4 regions of the Streptomyces sp. NPDC001231 genome follow, and region 2 is predicted to be linked to each of the others. Evidence: riboswitches for the same ligand, from Rfam matches in the RefSeq annotation. Region 2 holds a riboswitch; each other region holds the start of a gene.

Region 1 (7,337 bases), on a different contig from region 2:
CGACCTTGGAGACGTTGGCGCCGGCGGCATCGGCGTCGGCGTGACCGGCGGCGCTGAAGAGTTGGGGAACGCAGCCGGAGAGCCCCGCGCCGAAGAGCGCCCAGCCGGCCAGGGCGAGCGGAATCCAGGGCGACAGGGCGGCCGCCGCCATGCCGACGGCGGCGACCGAGGCGCCGTAACGCAGGATCGCGGCGGGGCCGAAGCGGGCCGAGACGCGGTCGGCGAGCAGGCGGCCGATGGTCATCGTCGCGGCGAACGCGCCGTAGGCGAAGGCCGCCGTGCTGTCGGAGGCGCCGAGGACGGTCCGCAGGTGCAGCACGCTCCAGTCGTTGGCGACCCCCTCGCACAGCATGACCATCAGCGCGAGGACGGCCAGGATCCAGATACGGGTACGAGCCGGGGCCGCCTGCCCGGCCGGTCCGCCGGACTCGGTCCCGGCATCCGCGGCCGGTCCCGCGGCGGTGGGCAGCAGGCCCGGCGCGGCGCACACGGAGACCACCACTCCCAGCACGGCCGCCGTGCCGAGCGTCGCCGCCGGGGTCCAGCCCGCGCTCGCGACGGCCGCACCCGCGAGGGCGGCCACCACGCCGCCGACGGAGAACGTGGCGTGGAACGCGGACATCACCGGGCGTCCGTACGCCTTCTCGACCTGGACGGCGTGGGCGTTCATACTCACGTCCAGGCAGCCGTTGGCGAACCCGAGCACGATCAGGGCTCCGCCGAGCATCCACGGCTCGGAGGCCAGTCCGGGCAGCGCGAGGGCGGCACTGCACAGGACACCGGAGGCGGGCACGACGATCCGGGTGCCGAGGCGGTCGGCGACCGGGCCGGCCAGCTGCATCCCCACGAAGGCGCCCGCCCCGAGCAGGAGCAGGAAGCCGCCCAGGACGGCGTGGCTGACGCCGACCCGGTGCTCGATGGGCGGGATCTGCACGATCCACATCCCCAGCAGGGTCCCGTTGAGGATGAAGTACGTGAAGGTCGCCAGACGCGCCGCGCGAAGTGTTCGCTCCATGGAGCGAACGTATCGAACATGAACCTTGTTTGAAAAGCGCCGCTTCTCACAGTGTTCCTGTTTGCTGGCGCATGGTGTTCAATCGCCGCATGGGGAACACGGGCCGTCTGAGGCAGATCACGGACGCGGTGCGGGAGGCGGGCAGCCTCGGCGTCGGCCAGTTGGCCGAACTCACCGGGGCCTCGGAGATGACCATCCGCCGCGATCTGGAGGCCCTGGCCACCCAAGGTGTGCTGGAACGCTTCCGGGGCGGCGCCCGGACCCTGCTGCTGCGCGGCGAGGAGCCCCCCTTCCCCCTGCGCGCGCAGGAGGGCACGCGGGTCAAGCAGCGCATCGCCGCGGACGCGGCCGCGATGATCGCCGACGGGGAGACGGTCGTCCTCGACAGCGGCACCACCTGCCTGGAAGTGGCCAGGGCACTGCGCGGCCGGCGGGTGACCGTGATGCCGCTGTCGCTCCAGGCCGTCGACGCGCTCGCCGACAGCCCCGGGCAGACCACCCTCCTCGTGCCCGGCGGCCGGCCGCGTCCGGGCGAGGGGGCCCTCACCGGACCCCTGACACTGGCCTCGCTGGCGGCTCTGCGCTTCGACACCGCTGTCATCGGCTGCTGTGGGCTGACCGCACAACAGGGCCTGACCGCCTACGACTTGGACGACGCGGCGGTGAAGCGGGCCGCGATCGACTCCGCCCGGCGCGTGCTCGCCGTGGCCGACGGCGCCAAACTGTCCCGTACGGCGCACGCCTTCGTCGCGCCGGTCTCGCGACTGCACACCCTCGTCACCGACGATTCCGCGCCACCGGGCGAGGTCGACGCGATCCGCGCCGCGGGCACGGCCGTCAACACCGCGCGACAGGAGTGAAGTTGACCAGCCGAGTCACTCTCGTCTCGCCCGCGACGAGCCCGTCGCTGCGGCAGGCCCGGTTCGACGACGGCGACTCGATCGACGACGGCGGGACGGCCAGGGCCCGTTCGGCTGCCGGGTCACTTCCCGCGGCCGCCCGCGTGCTCCTGTCCCCGAGCGCGCGCTGCCGGGAGACCGCGTCGGCGCTCGGCCTCGACGGCGTGGCGGTACGGGAGTTGGCCGGTCTGGACGCGGGCCGCTGGCGGGGCCGGACCCTGGAGGAGGTGATGGCCACCGAGCCGGAGGCGGTGGGTCGCTGGCTCGCCGACCCCGACCGCGCGCCGCACGGCGGGGAGTCGGTGCGGGACGTGTGCGAGCGGGTCGGGCGCTGGCTGGACAGCGCGCGGGACACCGACGGCCGTACGCTCGCGGTGGTCGAGCCGGAGGTCGTACGGGCCGCGGTCGTCCATGTGCTGGGCCTGCCCGCGGCCGGCTTCTGGCGGCTGGACGTACCTCCGTTGACGGCAACGGAGTTCAGTGGACGGGCCGGCCGCTGGAATCTGCGGCTCGGACAGCCGCTGGCGGCACCCTGAGGAACGCGACAGGGCCCCCGGACGGTTCCGAAGGGCCCTGTCGTGCACCGAAGGGGTCAGTGCGCGGCCGGGACCGCGCGCCCGGTCGTGGCCGTCACCGGCCTGGGGTTCAGTGGACGGGCCGGCCGCTGGAATCTGCGGCTCGGACAGCCGCTGGCGGCACCCTGAGGAACGCGACAGGGCCCCGGACGGTTCCGAAGGGCCCTGTCGTGCGCCGAAGGGGTCAGTGCGCGGCCGGGACCGCGCGCCCAGTCGTGGCCGTCACCGGCCTGGGGTTCAGCATTCGCCCGGCCAACTCGCCGAAGAGCAGCCCGAATCCGCCCCACAGGACGGTCTGCGTGGCCAGGGCGGAGAGCCGGAACCGCCACAGCAGGGTGGCCGGGAAGTCCGCCGGCACCTCGTTGACGGTGGGCAGGAAGGCGTACGCCAGCCCGATCACCACGGCGAAGGCGGCCACCGCGGCCACCGTCGCGTACCACGTGCCCAGCGCGGGCGCGAGGCGCTTGCCCAGGATGGTGGCGGCGATCGCGAGGAGGATGCTGAGCAGCATCATCAGGAAGTACAGGGTCGTGCGCTTGCCGATGGTGTCTTCCTGGCCGACCGCGGGCGGGTTGGCCGGGTACTTCAGGAACGGCACGACGTACACGGCCAGCAGCGCGCAGCCGGACAGCAGCAGCGCGGTCGCCCGCGGGGAGAAGCGGCCCACGCGGCCCAGTGCGAAGCAGAAGGCGAGCGCGGCGATGCCGCCGAAGGCGACCCCGTAGACCAGGACGCCGGTGGCGAGACCGGCGGTGGACTGGAGGGAACGGGAGACGACTTCCACCTCGTCATGAGAGTGGGAATGGGAATGGGAGTGCGCCTCCTCGAGGCCGATCGCCTTGTCGACGAACGGCTCCCCGAGGAAATAGGCGACGGCCAGGGCGAGCACACCGGCGGCAAGGCCGGCGAGCATGCCCCGTACCAGAAGGTTTCTTACCGTTGCGGAGTTCATGAGCGTGCGGTGTCCCTCGCCTCAGTGGCAGGGGAAACCGAGCAGGTGGCGGGCGTCGTGCACCCACTCGTGGACGTCCGTGCCGCTGAACACGGAGGTGGCGCCCTGCTCGGCGCCGACGAAGTAGAGCAGGACCAGCATGAGAACGCCGAAGAAGACCGCCCAGGGAGCTATCGCCTTCAGCGGCAGCGTGGCGGGAACGGCGGGGGTGGCGGTCGGCTGAGCGACGGTCTGCGCCATGGCAGAACCTCCTCTGGGAGTTCGCGTCCCATCTCGGTGGTGCACAGGACGACAGCCACGGGTCTGACTCACGAACACCCCGGGGGGCGTTCGCATACAGTGGCGCGACCGTGCCGGATTCCCACCGGCTTCCGTCGTGCCGTCGTCGATATCGCACAGACGGTATCGCGTGCCGCGCGCCCGGCCAAGACCGCGACCACGGACGTGATCTTCTCCACCGAGCCGCCTCCACCTGCTCACGGATCACCTCACCATCAGCGCGGCGGGCCCCGGCAGCCGTGTATCAGACACTCCGGCGCTGTGGCAGGATGCGCGCGGGCAAGCTCCGCGCCACCGCCCGCCGCGCCAGTCGATCCGCACGCACCACCCCGGAGGGACGAGCCCCGTGCTCACGTCGTACGCCGCCCACTTCGACACGCCCGCCGGGTACCTGGACTTCGCACGCTTCGGGCCGCCCTCCCGGGACGCCGTCACCGCCACCGCACGCGCCCTGGAGGCGTCCGCCCGCGCCGACCACACCACCGTGGACGCCCTGATGCGCGCGGAGGAGACCGCGCGGGACACGGCCGCCCGCCTCGCCGGCACCGACGCCCGGCACACGGTGCTCCTCCCGAACGCGTCCACCGGTCTGTTCCACGCCGCGCTCGGCATCAGAGAGGGCGTGGTCCTCGCGCCGCGCTCCGACTTCCCCGCCAACCACTACCCGTGGCGCCGCTCCGCGGATCTGGGCCGGGCTACGCCGCGCTGGATCGACCCCGCACCCGGCTCCGGAGTCACCCCCGATCTGGTCCGCGCCGCGCTGACCGACGACGTCGTGGCCGTGTCGGTCAGCGCCGTGGACTTCCGCACCGGGTTCCGTGCCGACCTGGCGGCGCTGCGCGAGGCGATCGGGCCCGACCGGCTGCTGATCGTGGACGCCATCCAGGCGTTCGGTGTCGCCTCCCTGCCCTGGGACGCCGCCGACGTGGTGGTCGCGGGCGGCCAGAAATGGCTGCGCGCCGGATGGTCGACCGGCTTCGCCACGCTGTCCGACCGCGCCCTGGAATCCCTGGAGCCGGTCCTCACCGGCTGGACGGGCGTCGAGGACGTCGGCCTCTTCGACGGAGCGGAGCACCCGCCCGCCCCGGACGCACGGCGGTGGTCGATCACCAATCTGAGCCCGGTGACGGCCGCCGCGTTCGCGGCCGCGCTGGACCTGGTCGAGCGGCACACCGTCGCCGCGATCGAATCCGCGATCGCCACACGGATCGCCGAACTCACCGAGGTCGTCGAGGCGTGCGGCGGCCGCGTCCTCTCCCCCGCCGACCCGGCGCGGCGCGCGGGCATCCTCTCCTTCACCCTGCCGGACCACGATCCGTGCCTCGTCGCCAAGGCGCTGCACGCCGAAGGCGTCACCGCGACCGTGCGCACCGACTCGCTCAGGCTCTCCCCGCACGCCTCGACCCCGGCGGAGGCAGCCGAACGGGTCGCCACCGCACTGTCGTCCCTGGGGAGTTGAACCCGCGGGTCGGCGACACCTTGAACCCGCGGGTCGGCGACCTCCTTTCCGTCAGGCGGGGGCGGGCTCGGGCTCTGCCTGGGTGGTGAGCCGGCCGGCCCGGGCGAGCGCCGCGACCGAGGCGGCGCAGACGAGTCCGGTGGCGGTCAGGGCCGTCCAGGTCATCCAGAGGGCATGGTGCCGCTGGGCGAAGTCCCACAGCGCGCCGGTGACGAGGTTGCCCAGGGTGATGCCCAGGCCGGAGACGGTGTTGTAGAGCCCGTAGTAGGTGGCGACCAGGCGGTTGCCCGACAGGGCGACGACGGTGTCCATCTCGAACGGGTAGACCACGGCGGAACCCACCGCGAGCAGGACCACCGCGGTCACCAGCGCGACCAGCGCGGCTCCTGAGGAGCCGTGCGGGGCGAGCGCGAGCGGCAGGAAGGCCAGCCCCATCACGGCGAGTCCCCGCACCAGCGCCTGGCTGGGTCGCCACCGCTGCTTGGCCCAGCCGGTCAGGCGCAGTTGGCCGACGACGGCCACCGCGGCGGAGACGATGAAGAGCCCGCTGGTGACCGCCGTGCCGTTCGCCCCCAGGGCGTCGGCCGCCGCCAGCGGGAGGGCCAGGTACACCTGGAAGGTGAGCACGTAGGAGCCGATCATGGCGGTGGCGAAGAGCAGGAAGGGGCGGTTGGACACGACCGTCCGCCACTGCGCGAGCACGCTCTCCTGCCGGTCCGTGTCCGCCGTGTGGCCGCGCCGGGCGGGCAGGGCGCGCCACTGCAGCACGGTGAGGACGGCGAAGATGCCGGCGGCGGTCGTGCACACGAGGCGGAAGTCGGCGGCGAGCAGGGCGAGCCCGACGAGTGGGCCGAGCAGCATGCCCGCCTGGTAGTGGACGTTGAAGGCGGCGAAGGCGTCCACGCGCCGTTCGCCCGCCTCGACGGCGAGGTAGGCGCGGACGGCGGGGTTGAACAGGGCACCGGCGAAGCCGGTGGCGGCGGAGGCGGCGATCAGTGCGGGGAGGTTGTCGACCCAGCCGAGCAGGCCGAAGCCGGCGGTGCGCAGCAGGCAGCCGGCCATGATGGGGATTTTGTAGCCGAGACGGTCGGCGAGCGTGCCGCCGATGAGGAACATGCCCTGCTGGGAGAAGTTGCGCACGCCCAGCACGAGCCCGACGGCCCAGGCGGCGAGGCCGAGTCCGTCGGACAGGTGGGCGGCGAGGTAGGGCATGAGCATGTAGAAGGCGAGGTTGATGGCGAACTGGTTGGCCATCAACAGCCGTACGGCGGGCGGGAAGGAGCGGGTCTGCCGCCACAGGTCGTTCATCGCCCGGCCCTCGCGAGTTCCGTGGCACCGTCGCCGGCGGCGAGCGGGTCGACGACACGGGTGCAGCGGGTCCAGCGGGAAACGGTCCGTTCGCCCGGATCACCGATCTCCTCCGGGTCGTCGGCGGGCAGGTGGCCGAGGAGGCCGTGCTCCCGGCAGTACGTGTCGTCGAAGACGGTGCCGACATAGCGTTGCGGGCCGTCGGGGAAGACCGCGACGATCCGCTCCTCGGCGGGCAGGGTGCGGGCCAGCCAGCGGGCGACGAGGGCGACGGCGCCGACGCTCCAGCCGCCGGTGGCGTAGTGGTCGCGGGCCAGGAGGCGTGCCGCCCACACCGCCTCGGGCGCGGCGACCCAGTGGACCTCGTCGAACAGGTCGTAGGCGACGTTGCGGGGGTGGATGCTGGAGCCGAGTCCGCGCATCAGGCGGGGCGCGGCGGGTTGCCCGAAGATCGTCGAGCCGGTGGTGTCCACCCCGGCCACGCGCAGCCCCGGGAAGAAGCCGCGCAGTACGGAGCCGATGCCGGCGGAGTGGCCGCCGGTGCCGACGGAGACGACGAGGCTGTCGATGCGGCCGAGCTGGGCGACGAGTTCGTGGGCGAGCGGGGCGTAGGCGGCGACGTTGTCGGGGTTGTCGTACTGGTCGGGGCACCACGCGTCCGGGTGGGCGGCGAGCAGTTCCTCGACCCGGTGGCGGCGGGCCTCCTGCCAGCCGCCGACCGGGTGCGGGGTGGTGACGACGTCGACTTCGGAGCCGTACGCCGTGAGCAGGCCGGTCATCAGCGGTTCGATCGCCGGGTCGGTGACGACGGTGACGGGGTGGGCGAAGGTGGCGCCCGCGAGGGCCAGCC
Region 2 (7,337 bases):
CTGCTGAGTGATCCGGCGGTGATGGAGACCGCGGCGGACGGCGTGTTCGACGCCGCAGAACAGGCGGCCCTGCTGTGGGCCAAGCCGCCGAGGTCGGAGAAGAGTGCCCCCTGGTCGGTCGAGGACATGCTGCTGCTGGACGAGGTCGCGGGGCTCGTCGAACGCCCCGAGGGCTTCGGCCACGTGGTCGTGGACGAGGCCCAGGACCTGTCGCCGATGCAGTGCCGGGCGATCGCCCGGCGCAGCGCCTTCGGCTCGATCACGGTGCTGGGCGACCTGGCCCAGGCCACCGCGCCCTGGTCGGCGCGGACCTGGCAGGAGCAGCTCACGCACCTGGGCAAGGCGCAGGCCACGGTCGTCCCGCTGACCACCGGTTTCCGGGTCCCCGCAGCCGTCATGGAACTGGCCAACCGGCTGGTGACCGACCTCGGCGTCGACGTGCCGCCGGCCCGCTCGCTGCGCCGCGACGGCGAGTTGACGGTCAGCGCGGTCGACGACACGTCGGCCGCCACCGTGTCCGCCGTCCGCGCGGCTCTCGAACGCGAGGGGTCGGTCGCCGTCATCGCCGCCGACGACGCGGTGGCCGCCACCACGGCGGCCCTGTGCGAGGCGGGCATCGAGCCGGCGACCGCCGAGGAGGTCGGCACGGCCGCCCGGGTGAGCGTGCTGCCCGCGACGGTCGTCAAGGGCCTCGAGTACGACCATGTCGTCGTGGTGGAACCGGCCGCGATCGTCGAGTCCGAGCCGCGCGGTCTGCACCGGCTGTACGTCGTAATGACGCGGGCGGTGTCCCGGCTCGACGTCCTGCACGCCCGGCCGCTGCCGGAGCCGCTCGCCGGCTGACGGTCGTGGACGCGTGCGTCCGAGATGTGCGGCCCGGGACTCCCTCGAAGACGCGCATGCGGCCCACGAGATCGCCGACTCGTCCGCCAAGCGGCAGCAGTGCGCCGAAGGCGAGGATGTAGGAGGTCACCACCCGCTGCCGGCTCGCGTCCGACATCCCGGTGTCCTGCTGGGCCCCGGGGACGCGCAATGTTCACGATGGTCATGTCCAGCATGACCATCAGCTGAGCCAGGGCGATCACCCCCAGCCCCCACCACCGGTAGCGCACCGACCTCTCCGTGGAGGCCGCTGTTGACTGTGCCGTGCCCTGACGCCCTTCCGTCACACCAGGGGCGGTGACCCGTCCCGTCCGTGTTCCGCTGGCGGACACTGGAGCAGATAAATTAACCAAGTCAATTCACAGACTCGGTAATCTGATTGCCTGGGTAAGAGATGTGCTAGGATGGCCTGGTGAATGCGCCGATGGGCTTGCGGGAGCGCAAGAAACAGCGAACGCGAGAGACGATCTCCGATACGGCGATCACGCTCTTCTTGGAGCACGGGTTCGACCAGGTCTCGGTCGTCGACATCGCGGCCGTGGCCGAGGTCTCCAAACCCACGCTGTTCAAGTACTTCCCCACCAAGGAAGACCTGGTCGTCCACCGGTTCGCCGACCATCAGACGGTGAGCAGCTCCGTCGTGGCGGAGCGGCCCCCGGGAATGACCGCGATCGACGCCCTGCACCAGCACTTCCTGAACGGGCTGGCGGCGCGGGATCCCATCACGGGGCTCAACGACGACGAGGGCGTCCTGGCCTTCCACAGCCTCGTCTACTCCACGCCGAGTCTCGTGGCGCGCGTCAGCCAGTACCTGGCCCAGGCCGAGGAGGCGCTGGCCCGGACCCTGGTCGACGCGCTCGACACGGGCCGCGAGATCACCGCGGCCCTGCTGGCCGGCCAGGTGATCGCCACGGAACGCATCCTGGCGTCGGAGAACTGGCAGCGCATCGTCGCCGGCCGGTCCGCGGACGAGGTCTACTCCGAAGCGGTGGCCGACGCCGACCACGCCTTCGCCCTGTTGCGCCACGGCTTGGCGGGGGTCGCCCCGCAGAAGTGAACGACGACGGCGCCGCCTCCGAAGAGGCGGCGCCGTCGTCGTCCTGCCGTCGTGTGCCGGGTCAGTCCGCCTGGTCCGCGGGCTTCGCCGCGTCGTGGCCGGGCTCCGGCCCGGACAGGTTGTTGTGCCGCTCGATGTAGTCGGCCAGCCGGTCCATGCTGTCCGTGCCGCGCTCCCGGAAGGCACTCGCCTGGGCCGTCATGTCGACCGGGGACTTGTTCTGGCCGAGCTTGTACACGCCGTCGATGCGCCCGATCGGAATCTCGAACCCCTGGATGAGCCGGAGATATTCGTCGAACAGCGCACTCGCCCGACGTGGCAGCGACCAGGGCCGCTTCGGCGCGAGCCTGCTCTCCTGATCCTCGATCAGGTCGACCAGCAGGCGCAGGGCGCGCACATCGTCCAGGAGCCGCGGCCGTCCCATGACGTGCACGGCCGCACAGGCACAGGTGGGGAAGTGCGGCCGGCTGGCGTAGTGGTCGGGCGAGATGTAGGCGCTGGGCCCCAGGAACGCCACCACCACCTCGACGTTGCCGGCGAGCGCCTCTCAGATCGGGTTGCCCCGCGGCAGATGCCCGCGCGGCTTGCCGTAGGGCCAGGCGTGCCGGTCGAGCACGAACGGATATGCGGACGGCGGCGGGCCGGCCCTCCACCGACAGCGCCATCAGGCCCAGCACCCTCCCCGGGTCAGCACCGCGGCGCGGCTGCCGCACCTGCGCTCGGTCGAGAAGCGACTCGACCTGGAGGAGGTGGTCGAGGCGCTGCTCGGTTCGGCGCAGGTGCTTCGTCACGGGGTGGCCGAGGAGGGGCCCGTCGCCGCCGACGGCCGCCCGGCACCGGCGTGACCGCGTGGTCGTCACGCCACGGGCGAGGCGCCCACGTGCCCGGGTCCGATGAACGCCACGGTCCTGCTCACCGGGCCGCCTCCGCGGTGGTGCCAGGGCCGGCGAGGCCCAGTTCACGGTCGCCGAGCGGGGCGAAGAAGCGGTTCACGTCGGCGTCGGTCACCTCGGCGAGGGTCTTGGGGGACCAACGCGGGTCGCGGTCCTTGTCGATGACCTGGGCGCGGATGCCCTCCACCAGGTCGGGGCTGCTCAGGGCGGCGCAGGAGACGCGGTACTCCTGGTCGAGGACCGGCTCCAGCGATCCGAGACGGCGGGCGCGGCGCACGGCGGCCAGGGTGACCTTCACGGCGGTCGGTGACCTGGTGAGCAGGGTTTCGGCCGCCTCCTTGGCGGCGGGCTCGCCGTGGTCGAACAGCCGGCCCAGGATGTCCTCGACCGTCCCGGCGGCATAGCAGGGGTCGATCCATTCCCTCTGCGCCTCCAACTCCCCTTGCGGCAGCGGTCGGGCATGGCGCGCCAGCACCTCCCGTACGGGCGTGCCTGCGAGGTCGTCGACGAGGGCCGGCAGGGCCGCTGACGGCACGTAGTGGTCGGCGAGCCCGCAGAGCACGGCGTCGCCGGCGCCGATCTGCGCACCGGTCAGCGCGAGATGGGTGCCCAGTTCCCCTGGGGCGAGGGCCAGCAGATGGGTGCCGCCGACGTCGGGGACGAAGCCGATACCGGTCTCCGGCATCGCGATCCGCGAGCGCTCGGTGACGATCCGGACGCTGCCGTGCGCGGAGACGCCGACGCCGCCTCCCATCACGATGCCGTCCATGACGGCGACGTACGGCTTCGGGTAGCGGGCGATACGGGCGTTGAGGCGGTACTCGTCGCGCCAGAAGGCGGCCGAGGCGGTGCCGTCCCGGTCGCGGACGTCGTCGTGGATGGCGCGGATGTCACCGCCCGCGCACAGGCCGCGCTCCCCCGCGCCGGTGATGACCACGGTCTCCACGGCCGGGTCGTGCTCCCAGGCCGTCAGCGCCTCGTCGATACGGCGCACCATCTCGCGGTTGAGGGCGTTGAGGGCCTTCGGCCGGTTGAGGGTGATGTGGGCGGCCCGCCCGTCGGTGTGGAACAGGACGGGTTCCTCGGCGGCGGTCATCCGAACGCCTCCGTCCGGCCGCGGGCCACGATGACACGCATGATCTCGTCGGTTCCTTCCAGGTTCTGATGGACGCGCAGGTCACGGACGATCTTCTCAAGGCCGTACTCGCCGAGGTAGCCGTAGCCCCCGTGCGGTTGGAGCGCCGGTCGGCGACCGAGTTCCTGGTGCGCGTTGGCGCGATCACGCCGTGCATGCCGTGCACGCCGTGCACACCGGGCGTCGGAATCGGCGGATCCGCGCGGTCCTCGGGTCCTGGAGCCTCCTGCAGTCGAGGTATGTGCATCGTCTCCCTGCTGCCCGCCGCGACCGACATCGTCGCCGAACTCGGGCTGTCGGAGCAGTTGGCCGGCCGGGGCCACGGGTGGTACGCGGGGCGGAGGTGCTCGCCCAGATCCTGCACGGCGTACAGGCCGGCGAGGCAGTCACACCGGCCGAGGCCCGCCCGTTTCCCGGCCGGTGACGACGGTCGGCCTCCTCGCACGTGCGGACCTCCCCGCGCGTGCGGACCTCCCCGCGCGTGCGGGCCTCAGGAGTCCGTGGGACGCCGTGGCGGCGTGATGGCGTAGAGGTCGAGGATGTCCGGCAGGGGAGCCACTCCCGGGCCACCGGCGCGTACCCAGGCGACGATGTCCTCGGTCGCGTCCGCATCGTTGACGAGCCCGAGCCAGACCGGTCGCGCACCGGCGGTCCGGCCCGCGGCGGACGGCTGGACCACGATGACGTTCGCCTGCTCGCACACGTCGAGGCAGTCGGAGATGCGCACCGGCACCTCCGCACGCAGCCGCGCGGTCTGCGCCGCGTGATCGACCCCGGCCACCTTGGGGCTGCCGCAGCAGCAGTCCCGGCACACGACGACCCGGCACGGCACCGGACCGCTCCCCGCCACGGCACCGTCCGGCGCCTCGTCCGTCGGCTTTTCGGACACGCCGCACCACTCCCCTCCCGGGGAGATCCGCCCCGGTGTCGATCGAGGAGGCGACCGCATGAGTCTCCTGGCTCCCGGGTCGTCACTCGTCCCGCCTTCCCACCCCGGGCGGGGGCAGTGGCCTTCCGGAACTCGCTCACCGGTCACAGTGGCGGGACCGCGCCGGATTCACACCGGCTTCCTCGGACCGCCGTCGCCTTATGTCGCCGACCATCATCCCATTGCCGTTCGCTCACTGGGGAACGGTCGCTTCGCTCATTGCCGGCACTGGGGGCACCAGACCGTGCGGCGTCCGCCGACGCGGTTCGAGCACAGGGGCCACCCGCAGCGAGGACATGTCGGCTCGCGGTCGTCCCGGTGCCCGGTGAGCCAGGAACGACGCGGTGGCACGCACCCGGCGCGCACGGATGTCTCAAGGACCCGGCCCATCCCCGCGTGGATACGCCGAAGCGCGGATCACTCAGGTCCCGTGCCGGGGTCCGCGGTGCCACCCGGGCCCGCCAGAGGATCTCGTCGCACAGGAGGTTCCCGAGGCCCGCGATCACGGACTGGTCCATCAGCGCGCTCTTGATGGCACGCCGTCGTCCCGACAGCAGCTTCCGCAATTCCGCTCCGCTCAGTGTGAGGGCGTCGGGCCCCAGACCGTCCGTGATCCGTGCGACCTGTGCGTCGTCGGCCAACTGCACACCTTGGAGCTTGCGTTGATCGCGGTAGCGCAGGTGCCGGGAGTCGTCGAGCGTCAGCACGATGCGGTCGTGCGGTGCGAGGGGCTCGTCCGGGGCACAGCACCGCAACGATCCCGTCATACCGAAATGCCAGACCAGTACGCGACCGCCGTCATCCACCGGCACGAACAACCACTTGCCGTGCCGCCACCCCTCCCCCAGACGCCTCCCCTTCAGCCCCCTCCGGAACCGCTGCGCGCTGACACCCCGCAGCACCCCGGTGTCCCGCACCTCGACGTCCGTGACACACCGCTGCCGGCCGCAGGTCATCAGCACCTCGCGGAATCCCTCGACATCCGGCAGTTCGGGCATGCGCGCGTCCGGGCTCTTCGTCGTACGGTCGTCAGACCGCCGTACGCGCTGACGGGTACCCGTGGAGGACGAGCCCACGCGCTCGGCCCCCTGCTCCGAGGCGTCATGCCTCCGATCGGACGCTCGCCGGTTCGACGGACGGCTCGACCGGGATACCCATGGCCCGTGATCCCGTCCGAGGTCGACGACACGCTGCCCGAGCTGGCTCCCTTCGTCCACGCCGTGCAGGGCCGAAGGCCCGACGACGGCACGTGGTGCGAGGTGTGGACGGTGCGTGACGTCCTGGTCCACCAGACGGGGAACGCCGAGGTACTGGCCCGCGTGCTGCGAGCATTCCTCGCCGGCACACCGGTGGAGACCAGGAGCTTCGAGCGCGAGGCTCCCTACCGGCGGATGTCGGACGCCGAGCTCTGGGCGGCGTTCATGACCAACTGTGAACAGCTCACCGAGATCGCCGCGGCCGCCGCGCAGGACCTCTCCCCGGACACCGAGGTGATGTGGACCGGCCGTTCCGTGAAGGTCCCCTTCTTCGCGGAACACATGCGTGAGGAAATGATCCTCCACCGCTGGGACCTGACCGGCGACGACCGGACGGCCGTGCAGTCCCTCAGCGAGCCGTGGATGACCGAGCACAGCGTGGTGTCGGTCGGCCGTCCCTTGCTGGTCCGGGGCCGCGCCGGTCTGGACCTGGGGCCCGGGGGACGGGTCGAGGGCCGCCTGCGCACCCCGGGCACGGACGACATCGTGGTGACCGCCGACGCCGAGGGCGGCACGATCCGGTTCGCCGCCCCCGAGGGCCCGGCCACGCTCAAGAGCGACGCGGCCACCCGCGTCCTGCTGCTGTGGGGCCGCCGCCCCGCCGAACCCACCCGCTGTCACAGCACCGCGGGCCCGGAGGCGTTGCGCAGGGTACGGACCCTCCTGGGCGGCTACTGAGCGATCGTTGCTTTCGGGCCGACCTGGCCCACGGCCTGCCGGCGCTTCACCCAACGGGTGTGGCTGCCACGGCGAACAGCCCCTCGTAGGGTGGACCGTCATGGCCGAGTCTCACCCACTGCTGGGCATGTTCCTCAATGCTGCCGACGGACGCTTCCCGCCTGCAGACGGCCGCGTAACAGTTCTTCCGCCCCTGCCGGGTGGGCTGGAGTGCTCGGTCGCCTTCACCGGGCACGCCGTGATCGCCACCGCCCTGTCCACTTCCGACGTCCAGGCTCACGGACCAGACGGTTACGGGGCTTCAATGGCTCCTGGTTTCCTGCGTTACCTCGCCGGTCGCGAGGGGTGGATCGACAGCGTCGACGTCACACTCGTCGCGCGTGGCTCGCCGGCCCCTCGCCGCCTGCCCGAACGTCTTGATGTCGATGACCACCCACGTGTTCGCCGTGCTCGGGCTTTGCGTACCGACGTCCGTGTCTACGGAGATGAACGCGGCCTTGTCACACTG
Region 3 (7,337 bases), on a different contig from region 2:
CCGGGCCAGTTCGTCCGCGTGCCTCCAGTGCGCCGCGCAGCGCCGCCCGTCCAGCAGACCGGCGGCACCCAGCACGAAGACGCCCGAGCAGACGCTGAGCACCCGCGCGCCCCGGTCCACCGCCCGGCGCAGCGCGTCCAGCAGCTCGGGCGGGTAGTCGCGCGAGGTGGCGGCGTCGGCGGCCGGCACCGTGATCAGATCGGCCTCCTCCAGCCGGTCCAGGCCGTGCGGTGTCGAGATCGTGAGGCCCGGGACGTGGGTGCTCAGCGCCGGGCCCTCCACGGAGACGACCGCGAAGTCGTACACGGGCAGCCCCTCGTCACTGCGGTCGAGTCCGAACACCTCGCAGACCACGCCGAGCTCGAAGGGGTGCACTCCGTCCAGCAGCACGGTGGCCACGTTCTTCAGCATGGCTCCAGTGTGCCCCCGCGATGGCAGGATTTTGAAGATGTACGGCAGTCCTGCCACTCACGGTAAGGAGCGTCCGGCGCCACAGTGGTGTCCATGACTACGACACAGCTGCAAGGCCTGATCTCGACGCTCGCCGTCCTGGGACTCCTGGTCCTCATGGTCCTGCCGTCGGTGATCGGCATCGTCCACGACCGACGTGCCGACCGCCGGATCCGTCAGGCCCACGAGGACCGGGAGGCCCGCGAGAGCCGCGACGAGGCTCAGAAGTCCTCGTCCAGGTCGACGGTGCCCTCAACCGCCACCTGGTACGCCGACGGGCGCCGCTCGAAGAAGTTGGTCAGCTCCTGAACGCCCTGGAGCTCCATGAAGGAGAAGGGGTTCTCGGAGCCGTACACCGGAGCGAAGCCGAGGCGCGTCAGGCGCTGATCGGCGACGCACTCCAGGTACTGCCGCATCGAGGCGGTGTTCATCCCCGGGAGGCCGTCACCGCACAGGTCGCGCGCGAACTGCAGTTCGGCCTCGACGGCCTCCCGCAGCATGTCGGTGACCTGCCGCTGGAGCTCGTCGTCGAAGAGGTCCGGCTCCTCCTTGCGCACGGTGTCGACCACGTCGAAGGCGAAGGACATGTGCATCGTCTCGTCGCGGAACACCCAGTTGGTGCCGGTGGCCAGACCGTGCAGCAGACCGCGGCTGCGGAACCAGTAGACGTAGGCGAAGGCACCGTAGAAGAACAGGCCCTCGATGCACGCGGCGAAGCAGACGAGGTTGAGCAGGAAGCGCCGGCGGTCCGCCTTCGTCTCCAGCCGGTCCAGCTTCTCCACCGAGTCCATCCACTTGAAGCAGAACTCGGCCTTCTCCCGGATGGAGGGGATGTTCTCCACCGCGTCGAAGGCGGCGGCGCGGTCCTCCGGGTCGGGGAGGTAGGTGTCCAGCAGCGTCAGATAGAACTGGACGTGCACGGCCTCCTCGAACAGCTGCCTGCTCAAGTACAGGCGCGCTTCGGGGGAGTTGATGTGCTTGTAGAGCGTGAGCACCAGGTTGTTGGCGACGATCGAGTCGCCCGTCGCGAAGAACGCGACCAGCCGGCCGATGAGGTGCTGCTCGCCCGGGCTCAGCTTGGCGAGGTCGGCGACGTCCGAGTGGAGGTCGACCTCCTCCACGGTCCAGGTGTTCTTGATGGCGTCCCGGTAGCGCTCGTAGAAGTCGGGGTAGCGCATCGGGCGCAGGGTCAGCTCGAAGCCCGGGTCGAGCAGGTTCTGGCGTCGGTTGGTGCTGGTCATCACTGGCAGGCCTCGCAGGACTCGGGGTTCTCAAGGGAGCAGGCGATCGCGTCGGCGTCCGGTGCCGTCTGCTGGACGGGGACGGTGGCGGGAGCCTGGGCCCGGGCGGCGCGGGCGATGCGGGTCGCCGGGCGGGAACGCAGGTAGTACGTCGTCTTCAGGCCCTGCTTCCAGGCGTAGGCGTACATCGAGGAGAGCTTGCCGATGGTCGGCGTCTCCATGAACAGGTTCAGGGACTGGGACTGGTCCAGGAACGCGGTGCGGGCCGCGGCCATGTCGATCAGGCCGCGCTGCGGGATCTCCCACGCCGTGCGGTACAGCGTCCGCACGTCCTCGGGGATCCAGGCGAAGTCCTGCACCGAGCCGTTCGCCTCGCGCAGCGCCTCGCGGGTGCGGGCGTCCCAGACGCCGAGCGCCTTCAGATCGTTCACCAGGTACGAGTTGACCTGCAAGAACTCCCCGGAGAGCGTCTCACGCTTGAAGAGGTTGGAGACCTGCGGCTCGATGCACTCGTACACGCCCGCGATCGAGGCGATGGTGGCGGTCGGGGCGATGGCGAGCAGCAGCGAGTTGCGCATGCCGACGGCGGCGATCCGCTCGCGCAGGGCCGCCCAGCGCTCCGGCCAGGTCACCTCGACGTCGTAGTGGTCGGGGTGCAGCACCCCCTGGGCCGTACGGGTCTTCTCCCAGGCGGGCAGCGGGCCGTCACGCTCGGCGAGGTCGGCGGACGCCTCGTACGCGGCGAGCATGATCCGCTCGGCGATACGGGTGGACAGGGCCTTCGCCTCCAGGGAGTCGAAGGGCAGCCGCAGCTTGAAGAAGACGTCCTGAAGACCCATGGCGCCCAGGCCCACCGGCCGCCAGCGGGCGTTGGAGCGGCCCGCCTGCTCGGTCGGGTAGAAGTTGATGTCCACCACGCGGTCGAGGAAGGTGACGGCGGTGCGGACGGTCTCGTCCAGCCGCTCCCAGTCGATGTCACCGCCGGCCACGAACGCGCCGAGGTTGACCGAACCCAGGTTGCACACCGCCGTCTCGCCGTCGTCGGTGACCTCCAGGATCTCCGTGCAGAGGTTGGAGGAGTGGACGACGTGGCCCGGCTGCGCGGTCTGGTTGGCGGTGCGGTTGGCGGCGTCCTTGAAGGTCATCCAGCCGTTGCCGGTCTGCGCGAGGGTGCGCATCATGCGGCCGTACAGGTCGCGGGCCGGCATGGTCTTCCTGGCCAGGCCACGCGCCTCCGCGGCGCGGTACGCGGCGTCGAACTCCTCGCCCCACAGGTCGGTCAGCTCCGGCACGTCCGCGGGGGAGAACAGCGACCACTGCCCGTCGGCGTTCACACGGCGCATGAACTCGTCCGGAACCCAGTGCGCGAGGTTGAGGTTGTGCGTCCGGCGGGCGTCCTCACCGGTGTTGTCGCGCAGCTCCAGGAACTCCTCGATGTCCGAGTGCCAGGTCTCCAGGTAGACCGCGGCGGCACCCTTGCGCCGGCCGCCCTGGTTCACGGCGGCCACCGAGGCGTCCAGGGTCTTCAGGAACGGCACGATGCCGTTGGAGTGCCCGTTGGTGCCGCGGATCAGCGAACCGCGGGAGCGGATGCGGGAGTAGGCGATGCCGATGCCGCCGGCGTGCTTGGACAGCCTGGCGACCTGGAGGTAGCGCTCGTAGATCGAGTCCAGCTCGTCCCTGGGGGAGTCGAGCAGGTAGCAGGACGACATCTGGGGGTGGCGCGTACCGGAGTTGAAGAGCGTGGGGGAGGAGGGCAGGTAGTCGAGGCGGCTCATCAGCCCGTAGAGCGCCTCGACCTCGTCGACCGACCGCGCGGTGTCGTCCTGCGCGAGACCCGCCGCGACCCGCAGCATGAAGTGCTGCGGCGTCTCGATCACCTTGCGGGTGATCGGGTGCCGCAGCAGGTACCGGCTGTGCAGGGTGCGCAGGCCGAAGTAGCCGAAGCGGTCGTCGGCGGCCGGGTCGATCAGCGCGTCGAGGCGGTCGGCGTACCGGCGCGCGAACTCGGCGGTCCGGTCGGCGAGAAGGCCCTCGCGGTGGCTGACGGCGACGGAGTCGGTGAAGGACACGACGCCCTGGGAGGCGGCCTCGGCGCGGATGGCGAGGGTCAGCAGCCTGGCCGCGAGCCGGGAGTAGGCGGGGTCCTCGGAGATGAGCCCGGCGGCCGCCTCCGTGGCCAGCTCGCGCAACTCGGCCTCGTCGGCCCGCGCCGACCGGCCGCGCAGCGCGGCGGCGGCGACCCGGCCGGGGTCGGCGTCGGGGAGGTCGGCGGTCAGCTCGGTCAGGGTCCGCAGCAGTACGGCACCTGGACCGTCGGTTTCCGGAGCTGTGGCTGAAACCGGGTCTGCTGGCGCGATGGTCACGTGGAGCTCTCCCTCGCTCGGCACGGGGCCTCGCCGAGGGCAGGGGGCAGCACACGAGCGCACGCGGCGCCGCGTCCACCGGCCCATTCCACGAAGCCCGGACGTCAGGGCACCCGGACCGGACGGCCGGGCGCACTGTCGGCAGGTCCTCGGACTGACGCTCGTGGCGGCCCATGGGGGCATACGCGCACGAGTACACCGTTGCGGGACAGTTCCGGATTCGCACCGGATTCCCCTGCGGCGACAGTGAGCACGAGCATACATCTTGTGCTGAGTGAGTCGGGCACCCCCATATGTTGTGCCGTGTCGCTTCAGGAACGTGTCAGAATGTCAACTCGTAGGTGAGCAGCATGATGTCGTCCAGGTGCGGGAGGGGGTTCCAGTCCCGGCCCGGCGTGCGGACGAAGCCCAGGCGCTCGTAGATGCGGTGGGCGGTGTGCATGGCGCTCTGGGTGGACAGCACCACGCGGACACAGCCCTCCACGGCCCGTGCCCGGTCCAGACAGGCCCGTACGAGGGCCTCGCCGACGCCTCGGCCTCGCGCCGTGTGCGCGACCGCGAGCATCCGTATCTCGGTCTCCCCGGGACCGGCTAGGTCGGCCATGGGGCCCGTGCCGGGGACGAAGGTCACGCCGCCGAGCACCTTCCCGTCCGCCACCGCCACCAGTACCTCGGCCGCGGCCGCCCGCTTGGCCACGTCCCGCAGCTCGCCGAGATACTCGTCGCTCTCACCGAAGTCGAGGAGCCCGTCCCGGAGGTAGGCCTGGGCGGTGATCTCACCGAGGGTGCCGTACTCGCCGGGTTCCACCGGCCGGATCACGATGTCCATGCGCCAGAGTGTGCCGCACGGGCACGGCGGCGGGCCGCCGGATTTCTCCGGCGGCCCGTGGGGTGCCCCTCCCGGTTGTCAGCGCGGGGCCGCCGCCGTGGCCGGCGGGAGTTCCACCTCGACGTCCGGGTCGCCGGCGTCCGCCGTGTAGTCATCCGGCCGGGTCTCGTCCACGCCCTCAGGCGCCTTGACCGCCCTCAGCACGAAGGTCAGGACCACCGCGACGGCCGCGTTGAGCACGAACGCCGTCAGACCGATGTAGCCGATCTCGCCGATGCCCGGGATCTCCTTCGCCGAGCCGCCGAAGTGCTTCTGCGTCGGCGAGGCGACCCCGTAGGCGGCGACCGTGCCGTAGACCATGCCGACCGCCCAGCCCGCCAGCAGCGCCCAGCGGTGGAACCAGCGGGTGAACAGGCCGCCGACCAGGGCCGGGAAGGTCTGCAGGATCCAGATGCCGCCGAGCAGCTGGAAGTTGATGGCGACCGTCTTGTCCATGGTCAGGACGAAGACCAGCGCGCCCACCTTCACCAGCAGCGACACGATCTTGGATACCCGGGTCTCCTCCTTCGGCGTCGCGTGCGGGCGGAGGAAGTCCTTGTAGATGTTGCGGGTGAACAGGTTCGCGGCGGCGATCGACATGATGGCCGCCGGTACCAGCGCGCCGATGGCGATCGCCGCGAACGCCACCCCCGCGAACCAGTCCGGGAACATGTTCTCGAACAGCTGCGGAATGGCCAGCTGGCCGTTCTTCACCTGCACGCCCGCCGCGATCGCCATGAAGCCCAGCAGGGCGAGCAGGCCCAGCATCAGCGAGTACAGCGGCAGGATCGTGGTGTTGCGGCGGATCACCTCGCGGCTGCGCGAGGACAGCGTCGCGGTGATCGAGTGCGGGTACATGAACAGCGCGAGCGCGGAGCCCAGGGCCAGTGTGGCGTACGTCCACTGGCCGGCCGCCGCCGGCACCAGACCGCCCGTCCCCGACTCGCTGAACTTCTGGTCCGCCTTGGCGAACACCTCGCCGAAGCCGCCCAGCTTGATCGGGATGTAGATGATGGCCACCGCGATCACGATGTAGATCAGGGTGTCCTTCACGAACGCGATCAGCGCGGGCGCGCGCAGCCCCGACGAGTAGGTGTACGCCGCCAGCACACCGAAGGCGATCAGCAGCGGCAGGTCCTTCACGAACCAGTGGGTGCTGTCGCCGCCCCCGACGCCCATCACGTCCAGCACGGCCTGGATGCCGACCAGCTGGAGCGCGATGTACGGCATGGTCGCGAGGATGCCGGTGAGCGCCACCGCCAGCGACAGGCTCTTGGAGCCGAACCGGCCGCGGACGAAGTCCGAGGTGGTCACGTATCCGTGCCGGTGGGACACCGACCACAGCCGCGGCAGGAACGTGAAGATCAGCGGGTAGACCAGGATCGTGTACGGCACCGCGAAGAAGCCGGCCGCGCCCGTGGCGTAGACGGCGGCCGGCACGGCCACGAAGGTGTAGGCGGTGTACAGGTCGCCGCCGAGCAGGAACCAGGTCACCCAGGTGCCGAACGACCGGCCGCCCAGGCCCCATTCGTCGAGGCTGTGCTCGTTCTCGGCACGGCGCCAGCGCGCGGCCAGGAAGCCCATGACGGTGACGAGCAGGAAGAAGAAGACACAGACGCCGAGCGCGACGCCGTTGACGCCGTCCTTCACTTCACCGCACCCCCGTCCTCGGCCGTGGCGGTACGGGCCGTCCGGGCGGCTCGGGCGGTGCGCCGGTCACGCAGCCACAGCCGGTACGCGGTCATCGTCAGGGCCGCGGAGACGACCACCCACAGCATCTGGTACCAGTAGAAGAACGGGATCCCGATGAACGCCGGATCCGTCTTCGCGTACGACCCCACCCATAACAGCGCCACGAAGGGGGCGACGAGGCAGAGGGCGATGACGACCCGTAAGGGTGTCACCACCGCTCTGGTGGCTTCCGGGGCATTCGACATGTGGCGACTCCGTCCCCTAGCTGATCACCGGCGAGCGTCCGTGCGGTGCGCAGGCAATCTAGGTCACGGTGTCACACGTGCGGAATCCCTCGTGCGCATCACGCCGCGGACCGCCACGAGATTCTTACGCCATCACAAGACCCTTACTCCTGCGGGCGCTTGAGGCGGGCCACGAACTTGTAGCGGTCCCCGCGGTACACCGACCGCACCCACTCCACCGGCCGGCCCTCGCGGTCCAGGGAGTGCCGGGACAGCAGCAGCATCGGCAGGCCCACGTCGGTGCCGAGCAGGCCTGCCTCGCGCGGAGTGGCCAGCGAGGTCTCGATGGTCTCCTCGGCCTCGGCGAGATGGACGTCGTAGACCTCGGCGAGGGCGGTGTAGAGGGAGGTGTACTTCACCAGGCTGCGCCGCAGCGCCGGGAAGCGCTTGGCCGAAAGATGGGTGGTCTCGATGGCCATCGGCTCGCCGTTGGCCA
Region 4 (7,337 bases), on a different contig from region 2:
CGGGGCCAGGATCTTGGTGACCTGCGGGGCGAAGGAGGGGGAGGACACCACCACTTCGTCCGTCGGACCGTCGGCGATCACCTCGCCCTCGGCGAGCAGCACGACCCGGTGGGCGAGTTCGGCGGCCAGTTCGACGTCGTGCGTGGCGAGCACGATGGCGTGTCCCGCGGCGGCGAGCGCGCGCAGCAGGGCGACCAGGCGGGTCTTCGCGCCGTAGTCGAGACCGCGGGTCGGCTCGTCGAGCAGCAGCAGGGGCGGGCGGGCGGCGAGCACGACGGCGAGCGCGAGCGCCAGCCGCTGGCCCTCCGACAGGTCGCGGGGGTGGGTGTCGTCGCCGACGCCGGGCAGCAGCTCGCGGACCAGGCCCCGGCAGGTGCCGGGCGCGGCGTGTGCGTCCTGGTCGGCGGCCGCGCACTCGGCGGCGACCGTGTCGGCGTACAGCAGGTCGCGCGGTTCCTGCGGGACGAGCCCGACCCGGCGTACCAGTTCGCGGGGCGTCGTGCGGTGCGGGACCGCGCCGCCCACCCGGACCCGCCCGGCGGACGGCTGGACCAGCCCGACGAGCGAGCCGAGCAGCGTGGACTTCCCGGCGCCGTTGCGGCCCATGAGGGCGACGGTCTCGCCGGGGGCGACGGACAGGTCCACGTTCCGCAGGGCCTGGACGCCGGCGCGCCGGACACCGAGGGAGTGGACCTCGGCCACGGGCGCGCCCGCCGGGACGGGCTCGGGGGCGGGGCCGCGGCGCAGCCGCCACCGGGGTGCCGGACGGGGCGCGGGGACCGGGAGTGCCGTGGCCGGCGCCGACCCGGAGCGCACGGGTTCCCGTCCGTCCAGCCGTTGCCGCAGACCGGCGGCCCGGCGGCGGGCGTCCCGCACGGTCAGCGGCAGCGGGGACCAGCCCGCCAGCCGGCCCAGGTCCACCACCGGCGGGTACACCGGGGAGACGGCCATGACGTCCGCCGGGGGCCCCAGCAGCGGGGCGGCGCCCGGGGCCGGCAGCAGGACGACCTGGTCGGCGTACTGGACGACCCGTTCCAGGCGGTGCTCGGCCATGAGGACCGTCGTGCCGAGGTCGTGCACGAGCCGCTGGAGGACGGCGAGGACCTCCTCGGCCGCGGCCGGGTCGAGCGCCGAGGTCGGCTCGTCCAGGACGAGGACCTCGGGGTGCGGGGTGAGGACCGAGCCGATCGCGACCCGCTGCTGCTGGCCGCCGGACAGGGTGGCGATGGGGCGGTCGCGCAGGTCGGCCAGGCCCAGCAGGTCCAGGGTCTCCTCCACGCGCCGCCGCATCACGTCCGGGGCCAGGCCCAGCGACTCCATGCCGTAGGCGAGTTCGTCCTCCACGGTGTCCGTGACGAAGTGCGACAGCGGATCCTGGCCGACGGTGCCGACGACGTCGGCGAGTTCACGGGGCTTGTGGGTGCGGGTGTCCCGGCCGGCCACGGTGACCCGGCCGCGCAGGGTGCCGCCGGTGAAGTGCGGCACCAGCCCGCTGACCGCGCCGAGCACGGTGGACTTGCCGACGCCGGACGGCCCGACGAGGAGGACGAGTTCACCCTCGGGCACCTCGAAGTCGACGCCGCGGACGGTGGGTTCCACCGCTCCGTCGTAGGTGACGGAGACATCCTCGAAGCGGATCACGACGGCTCCTTGGGGGCGGGACTGGCGGGTGCGGCGAACGCGGGGGCCAGACCGAGGAGTACGGCGGCGGCGGGCCACAGGGGAAGAGTGGGCGGGACGAGCGGGACCACGCCCGGGTGCAGGGCCTGGGGATCGCGGGCGGCGGCGAGCGCCAACAGGGCCGCGACCAGCATGCCCGACCCGGCGACCAGACAGGAGCGGAGGTTCCAGGAGTCCGGGCGGTAGCGGGTGCGCGGGGAGCGGCGACCGCCGAGCCACAGTCCGGACAGGGCGGCGGCGACCCCGGCGAGCAGCACCGGCAGGCCGTAGGTGCCGCCCTCGGCGGTGAGCAGTCCGTACGTCCCGGCGCAGACGCCCAGCAGACCGCCGAGGGTGAGCGCGGCAGTGGTCCGGCGGACCGCGGGGGCGACCTCGGCGGTACGGCCGTAGCCGCGGGCGTCCATCGCGGCGGCGAGGGCGACGGAACGCTCCAACGCGCCCTCCAGGACCGGCAGTCCGACCTGCACCAGCCCGCGGACACCCCGGTCGGGGCGGCCCCGCAGCCGGCGGGCGGCCCGCAGGCGCCGCCCGTCGGCGACCAGGTGCGGGGCGAAGGTGAGCGCGACGACGACGGCGACCCCGGTCTCGTACAGGGCGCCGGGCAGGGACTTCAGCAGCCGGGCGGGCGCGGCGAGGGCGTTCGCGGCGCCGACGCAGACCAGCAGCGTGGCCAGCTTCAGACCGTCGTACAGGGCGAAGACGACCGCCTCGGCCGTGACCCGGCCGCCCAGGCGGATGCCCTGCGCCCAGTGCGGCAGGGGGACTTCGGGAAGGGAGACGATCACGTGCGAGCCGGGAATGGGCGAGCCGAGCACGACGGCGAAGACGAGGCGGATGACGAGGACGGCGAGGGCGAGCCGGACGAAGGCGGTGTAGGACCGGGCGGACGGCGTGTCGGGGCGGCAGCTCACCACGACGTAGCCGGAGACCGCCAGCAGCAGGCCGAGCAGCAGGGGATTGGTGGTGCGGGTGGCCGCGGTGCCCAGGGCCAGCGCCCACAGCCACCAGGCGCCCGCGTGGACACCGGCGGAGCCGCGGGCGGGTGCGCCGCCGGAGCGGCCCGCCCGCCCGCGGTCCCGCACGGCGTCAGGCATCCCTGCGCCGCCGCGCCTGCCAGACCGCCGCCGCGCCCAGTACGACCACCACGGCACCTCCGGCGAGGAGACCCACCGAGGGGCCCTCCTCGCGCGGCTCGTCCGCGGCCGGCTGCTCGCTCCCGCCCGCCGTCACCTGCTCGCCGCAGCCCTTCTGCGGATAGCCGGAGATGGCGCACAGCAGGGCGTTGGCGTCGTACCGCAGCGGTTTCGCGACGGCCGCCAGGGCCTCCGCCGTGGTCGCGTCGGACGGCACCCGGGCGCACACCGTGCGCGGCGCCGGCGGGGTCTCGCCGGCCGGGGCGTCCGCCTGGACGCCGAAGTCGAGGACGAGCGCCACCCGCTTGCTGCCCTTCTCGGCGGGCGTCTTGACGCAGATGGCCTCGAAGTCGGCCGTCCCGCGCGGCTTGCTCGCGTCCTGGGAGTCCTCGCTCACCGAGAAGCGGAAGCCCTGGACGTCGCCGTCGGACGGACGAGCGGTCGACGGGCCCTCGGTGGCGTACGTCCACTTCCCGCCGTCGCGGTCCCAGAAGGACCAGTACCGGTAGCCGGTGGCCTGCGCCTGACCGGCACCGGCCACCAGCAGGAGCGCGGCGGCGAGCAGCGGTGCGCCGAGCGCCCGGAGGCCGCGTGTCACGGCTGCCCCTGCTTCTTCCGGCCGCTCAGCAGGAACCCGATGCCGATGCCCGCGACGAGGAAGACGCCGACGGTCCACCAGACTCCGTAAGTGGAGTTGTCCTTAGCGATGTCCCCGGCACCCTCCTTGCCGACGGACTCGGGGGCGGGCCCGGTCGCGTTGAGCCGCTCGACCAGGTCGACACCGCCGAAGTCATGCGGGTCGGCGTCGGCCGCGTACGCGGCGAAGACGAGCTGGGCGTAGGCGGCGGGTCCGCTCTGCTTGGCCCACGCCTCGGAGTTCTTCTCCAGCCACTTCAGCGGCTTCTGCGCCTGCGCGGGCCCGCTCTGCGCGGCCAGGGCGACGACCGTGTCGGCGGTGTTGCCGAAGTCGGGCTGGTCGGTGGCACCGGGGAGGGAGGAGGTGAGGTGACCGTCCTTGGCGACGGCCTGCGTGAGGTACGAGGCGCCGTTGGCCGCGGCCCGGTCGGGGCTGGGCTTGCCCGAGTCCTCGCAGCGGGCCTCGGCGCCCTTGGCGTTGCCCTTGGGGGCCATGCCCTGCCCGAGCGCGGCGACGACGGCGGCCGCCGTGGCGTCCGCGTTGGCGGCGAGCTTGCCCTTCTTGTCCGGCTGGTAGGCGAAGGAGCCCGCCCCGTCGCCGGAGCACGGCAGGGCGAAGGTGAGCAGGGCGTCGTAGGGGGACTTGCCGTCCTTGACGACGCTCTCCGGCTTCTGCCCGACGGCGGCGAGCGCGCCGATCACGACCGAGGTCGAGTTGGTGTCGCTGGGCCCGCCGGGCGTGTACCCCCAGCCGCCGTCCTTGTTCTGCACGGACTTCAGCCAGGACACCGCCTTGCCGGTGACCGTGTCGTGGCCGCCGAGCGCGGCGAGGGCCTGCACGGCGGCGGCGGTGCTGTTGGTGTCGACCATCAGCTTGGCGTCGCAGGCCTTGCCCGGCTCGGCGCGGAAGGCCGCGAAGGAGCCGTCGGCGCACTGCTGTCCGGTCAGCCAGTCCACGGCCTTGGCGGCGGGCCGCACATCCACGGTGTGCTGCGCGAGCAGCGCCAGGGACTGGCGCCAGACGCCGTCGTACTGGGGGTCGGTCGTGCCGTAGAGCCCCGCCGGAAGAGCCGGCGACGACGGGGACGGGCCGGCGGACGTGTCTGCGACGGCGGGGGCCGCGCTGCCGATCACGGCGACGGCGGCGGCCAGGGCCGCGGCGCTGCGGCGGAAGTTCATGATCGGCGGGTGCCTCTCCCTGCGGGGAGCCGGACAGCACGGGACACCCCGGCGGCTCGGCTCCGTATACCTCGACGGTGCGATGCGCCGGCGGACTGCCGACACGCATGAGCCGGTCACGTCCCGTCCCGGGCATTCCGGCTCGCCGCCCTCGCGGGACGGCTCACGGCTGCGGGTCAGCGCCGGATTTCCACCGGCTTCCCCCCGAACGGGTGTGATGACGACCCGGTCACTCTACCGGCCTACCGGAAAGGCCCCGAGGGGTGGCCGATGCCCGTCTCGTCCGGCGCGGGAGAAACTGAAAAAATCTTCGGATTGGGGGGTTCCATCCGGTGCGGGAGGATTTATTCTGTAAGTGGCCTACGAGGCGAGTGAGGGAGTTCAACCGGAGTAGCCGACTTTGGCGAGACGCTACGGCATCCGCTGAGGCCGACGTCGACGGTCGGGCTGAGAGGCCGGAAGGTAGCAGTCGGACCCGAAGGCGACCCCCATTACCTGATCCGGGTAATACCGGCGAAGGGAACCCGTCTCGTAGGTCCTATTCGTGCGCCACGGCGGGCGTGGTCAGGTCGATCAGACGGCATGCCGTCCCTATGTCGGCCTTCGCCTGGGCGAGGGAGGCGCGGCCCGAGAGCCAGGTGATCAGGGCCGAGAGCCAGGTGTGCTCGATCACGCGGACCGCGGAGAGCTGCTCGGCGGTGGGCTCCTCCAGGCCCATGGCGTCCAGGATGATCGCGGTGGTCTGGCGGGAGACCTGGTCGACCTCCGGGCTCACGCTGCGGTCCGCGAAGGTCAGCGCGCGGACCATCGCGTCCGCGAGGTGGGGGTCGCGCTGGAGGGCGCCGAAGGCGCGCATCAGGGTCTCCGCCACCCGCTCGGCGGCGCTCTCGCCGGCCGGCGGGTTCTTGCGCAGCGTGCCGTGCAGGCGCTCCAGCTGGTCCTGCATCGTGGCGACGAGCAGGTGGACCTTGGACGGGAAGTACCGGTAGAGCGTGCCCAGGGCCACCTGCGAGGACTCCGCGACCTCCCGCATCTGCACGGCGTCGAAGCCGCCCCGGGCGGCCAGTTGCGCGCTCGCGCGCAGGATGCGGCGGCGACGGGCCTCCTGCCGCTCGGTGAGGGGCGGTGAGGCCGACCGGGAGGTACTGGCTCGCGCAGGCATGGATCCCGTTCCGTGACAGTCGGTGAGGCAGGGGCCGGCAGGGGGACCGGACCGCGGGCGGTGGCGCGGGCCGTGGTGCGAATCACCCGATCCGCTGCTCACAGCGTGGCTACCTGCCGGTAGATTCGGAGCCTCCTGAACGATCAAGTCTGAAACTTGTTCTAGATTAGCGTCCCGACGTAATCTCGCGGGACAGTGCAGCCAGAAGGGGGGCCGGAGTGACCGCTGAGCCCAGTCAGGCGGGGTCCCCGGCGGACCTGGCAGTGGACGGCGAGCGACCGCTCGGCATAGCGCTCCTCACCTACAAGGGAAACCCGTTCTGCGGCGGCCAGGGCGTCTACGTACGCCACCTCTCGCGCGAACTGGCCCGCCTCGGTCACCGGGTCGAGGTGATCGCCGCCCAGCCCTACCCCGTTCTCGACACCCTCGACACCCTTGGTGAGATCGCCGGCGACGGCCCCGACGGCCGGCTGCGCCTGACCGAGCTGCCGAGCCTGGACCTCTACCGGCAGCCGGACCCCTTCCGCACCCCGAAGCGCGACGAGTACCGCGACTGGATCGACGCGCTGGAGGTCGCCACCATGTGGGCCGGCGGCTTCCCCGAGCCGCTGACCTTCTCGCTGCGCGCCCGCCGCCATCTGCGCGCCCGGCGCGGGGAGTTCGACATCGTCCACGACAACCAGACCCTGGGATACGGGCTGCTGGGGGACGTCGGCGCGCCGCTGGTCACCACCATCCACCACCCCATCACCGTGGACCGGAAGTTGGAGCTGGACGCCGCCGAGGGATGGCAGCGGCGCTGGTCCGTACGGCGCTGGTACGCCTTCACCCGTATGCAGAAGCGCGTCGCGCGCCGGCTGCCCTCCGTGCTCACCGTCTCCGGCACCTCCCGCCAGGAGATCGTCGACCACCTCGGCGTGCGCGAGGACCGCGTCCACGTCGTGCACATCGGCGCCGACACCGACCTGTTCTCACCCGATCCGGCCGTGCGGCAGGTGCCCGGCCGGATCGTGACCACCTCCAGCGCGGACGTGCCGCTCAAGGGGCTGGTGTTCCTCGTCGAGGCGCTGGCGAAGGTGCGCGCCGAGCACCCCGCCGCGCACCTCGTCGTCGTCGGCAAGCGACCCGAGCAGGGCCCGGTCGCGCTGGCGGTCGAACGCTACGGCCTCGAAGGCGCCGTCGAGTTCGTCAAGGGGATCTCGGACGCCGAACTGGTCGGCCTGGTCCGCTCGGCCGAGGTCGCGTGCGTGCCGTCGCTGTACGAGGGCTTCTCCCTGCCGGCGGCCGAGGCCATGGCCACGGGCACTCCGCTGGTCGCCACGACCGGGGGCGCCGTCCCCGAGGTCGCCGGACGCGACGGCGAGACCTGCCTGGCCGTGCCGCCGGGCGACGCCGGGGCGCTGGCCACGGCGCTCAGCCGGCTGCTCGCAGACCCGGAGCTGCGCCTGAGGCTGGGCCGGGCCGGGCGTGAGCGGGTCCTGCGGCACTTCACCTGGGCCCGCGCCGCCGAGGGGACCGTGGCCCGGTACCGCGAGGCCCTCGCCCGC

The links. A riboswitch is a leader RNA that binds a small molecule or an ion and turns the genes downstream of it on or off. The one in region 2 is predicted to bind cobalamin.
Region 1: another riboswitch for cobalamin. It lies ahead of ACFY3J_RS16610 (CbtB-domain containing protein); the one in region 2 lies ahead of ACFY3J_RS21095 ((2Fe-2S) ferredoxin domain-containing protein).
Region 3: another riboswitch for cobalamin. It lies ahead of ACFY3J_RS33485 (ribonucleoside-diphosphate reductase subunit alpha); the one in region 2 lies ahead of ACFY3J_RS21095 ((2Fe-2S) ferredoxin domain-containing protein).
Region 4: another riboswitch for cobalamin. It lies ahead of ACFY3J_RS00310 (prenyltransferase/squalene oxidase repeat-containing protein); the one in region 2 lies ahead of ACFY3J_RS21095 ((2Fe-2S) ferredoxin domain-containing protein).

Annotation. Positions count from the first base shown of each region.
Region 1 is NZ_JBIAXS010000012.1:45,923-53,259, forward strand. Features, by position in the region: gene ACFY3J_RS16590 (MFS transporter) at 1-1,015, opposite strand, end outside; gene ACFY3J_RS16595 (DeoR/GlpR family DNA-binding transcription regulator) at 1,105-1,875, shown strand; gene ACFY3J_RS16600 (histidine phosphatase family protein) at 1,878-2,450, shown strand; gene ACFY3J_RS16605 (CbtA family protein) at 2,674-3,441, opposite strand; gene ACFY3J_RS16610 (CbtB-domain containing protein) at 3,463-3,681, opposite strand; cobalamin riboswitch at 3,718-3,860, opposite strand; gene ACFY3J_RS16615 (aminotransferase class V-fold PLP-dependent enzyme) at 4,067-5,179, shown strand; gene ACFY3J_RS16620 (MDR family MFS transporter) at 5,231-6,487, opposite strand; gene ACFY3J_RS16625 (PLP-dependent cysteine synthase family protein) at 6,484-7,337, opposite strand, start outside.
Region 2 is NZ_JBIAXS010000016.1:189,721-197,057, reverse strand. Features, by position in the region: gene ACFY3J_RS21125 (HelD family protein) at 1-843, shown strand, start outside; partial or broken gene ACFY3J_RS21120 (MFS transporter) at 890-1,112, opposite strand; gene ACFY3J_RS21115 (TetR family transcriptional regulator) at 1,295-1,939, shown strand; partial or broken gene ACFY3J_RS21110 (FMN-binding negative transcriptional regulator) at 2,001-2,468, opposite strand; gene ACFY3J_RS21105 (enoyl-CoA hydratase/isomerase family protein) at 2,852-3,928, opposite strand; partial or broken gene ACFY3J_RS21100 (acyl-CoA dehydrogenase family protein) at 3,925-4,074, opposite strand; gene ACFY3J_RS21095 ((2Fe-2S) ferredoxin domain-containing protein) at 4,458-4,856, opposite strand; cobalamin riboswitch at 4,917-5,040, opposite strand; gene ACFY3J_RS21090 (Fpg/Nei family DNA glycosylase) at 5,000-5,893, opposite strand; gene ACFY3J_RS21085 (maleylpyruvate isomerase N-terminal domain-containing protein) at 6,059-6,829, shown strand; gene ACFY3J_RS21080 (hypothetical protein) at 7,131-7,337, opposite strand, start outside.
Region 3 is NZ_JBIAXS010000038.1:15,171-22,507, reverse strand. Features, by position in the region: gene ACFY3J_RS33500 (helix-turn-helix domain-containing protein) at 1-411, opposite strand, end outside; gene ACFY3J_RS33495 (hypothetical protein) at 505-759, shown strand; gene ACFY3J_RS33490 (ribonucleotide-diphosphate reductase subunit beta) at 672-1,691, opposite strand; gene ACFY3J_RS33485 (ribonucleoside-diphosphate reductase subunit alpha) at 1,691-4,057, opposite strand; cobalamin riboswitch at 4,180-4,334, opposite strand; gene ACFY3J_RS33480 (GNAT family N-acetyltransferase) at 4,380-4,886, opposite strand; gene mctP (monocarboxylate uptake permease MctP) at 4,965-6,575, opposite strand; gene ACFY3J_RS33470 (DUF3311 domain-containing protein) at 6,572-6,862, opposite strand; gene ACFY3J_RS33465 (GntR family transcriptional regulator) at 7,006-7,337, opposite strand, start outside.
Region 4 is NZ_JBIAXS010000001.1:58,393-65,729, reverse strand. Features, by position in the region: gene ACFY3J_RS00325 (ABC transporter ATP-binding protein) at 1-1,641, opposite strand, end outside; gene ACFY3J_RS00320 (CbiQ family ECF transporter T component) at 1,638-2,774, opposite strand; gene ACFY3J_RS00315 (SCO2322 family protein) at 2,767-3,411, opposite strand; gene ACFY3J_RS00310 (prenyltransferase/squalene oxidase repeat-containing protein) at 3,408-4,628, opposite strand; cobalamin riboswitch at 4,738-4,866, opposite strand; TPP riboswitch at 4,992-5,167, shown strand; gene ACFY3J_RS00305 (TetR family transcriptional regulator) at 5,167-5,790, opposite strand; gene ACFY3J_RS00300 (glycosyltransferase family 4 protein) at 6,009-7,337, shown strand, end outside.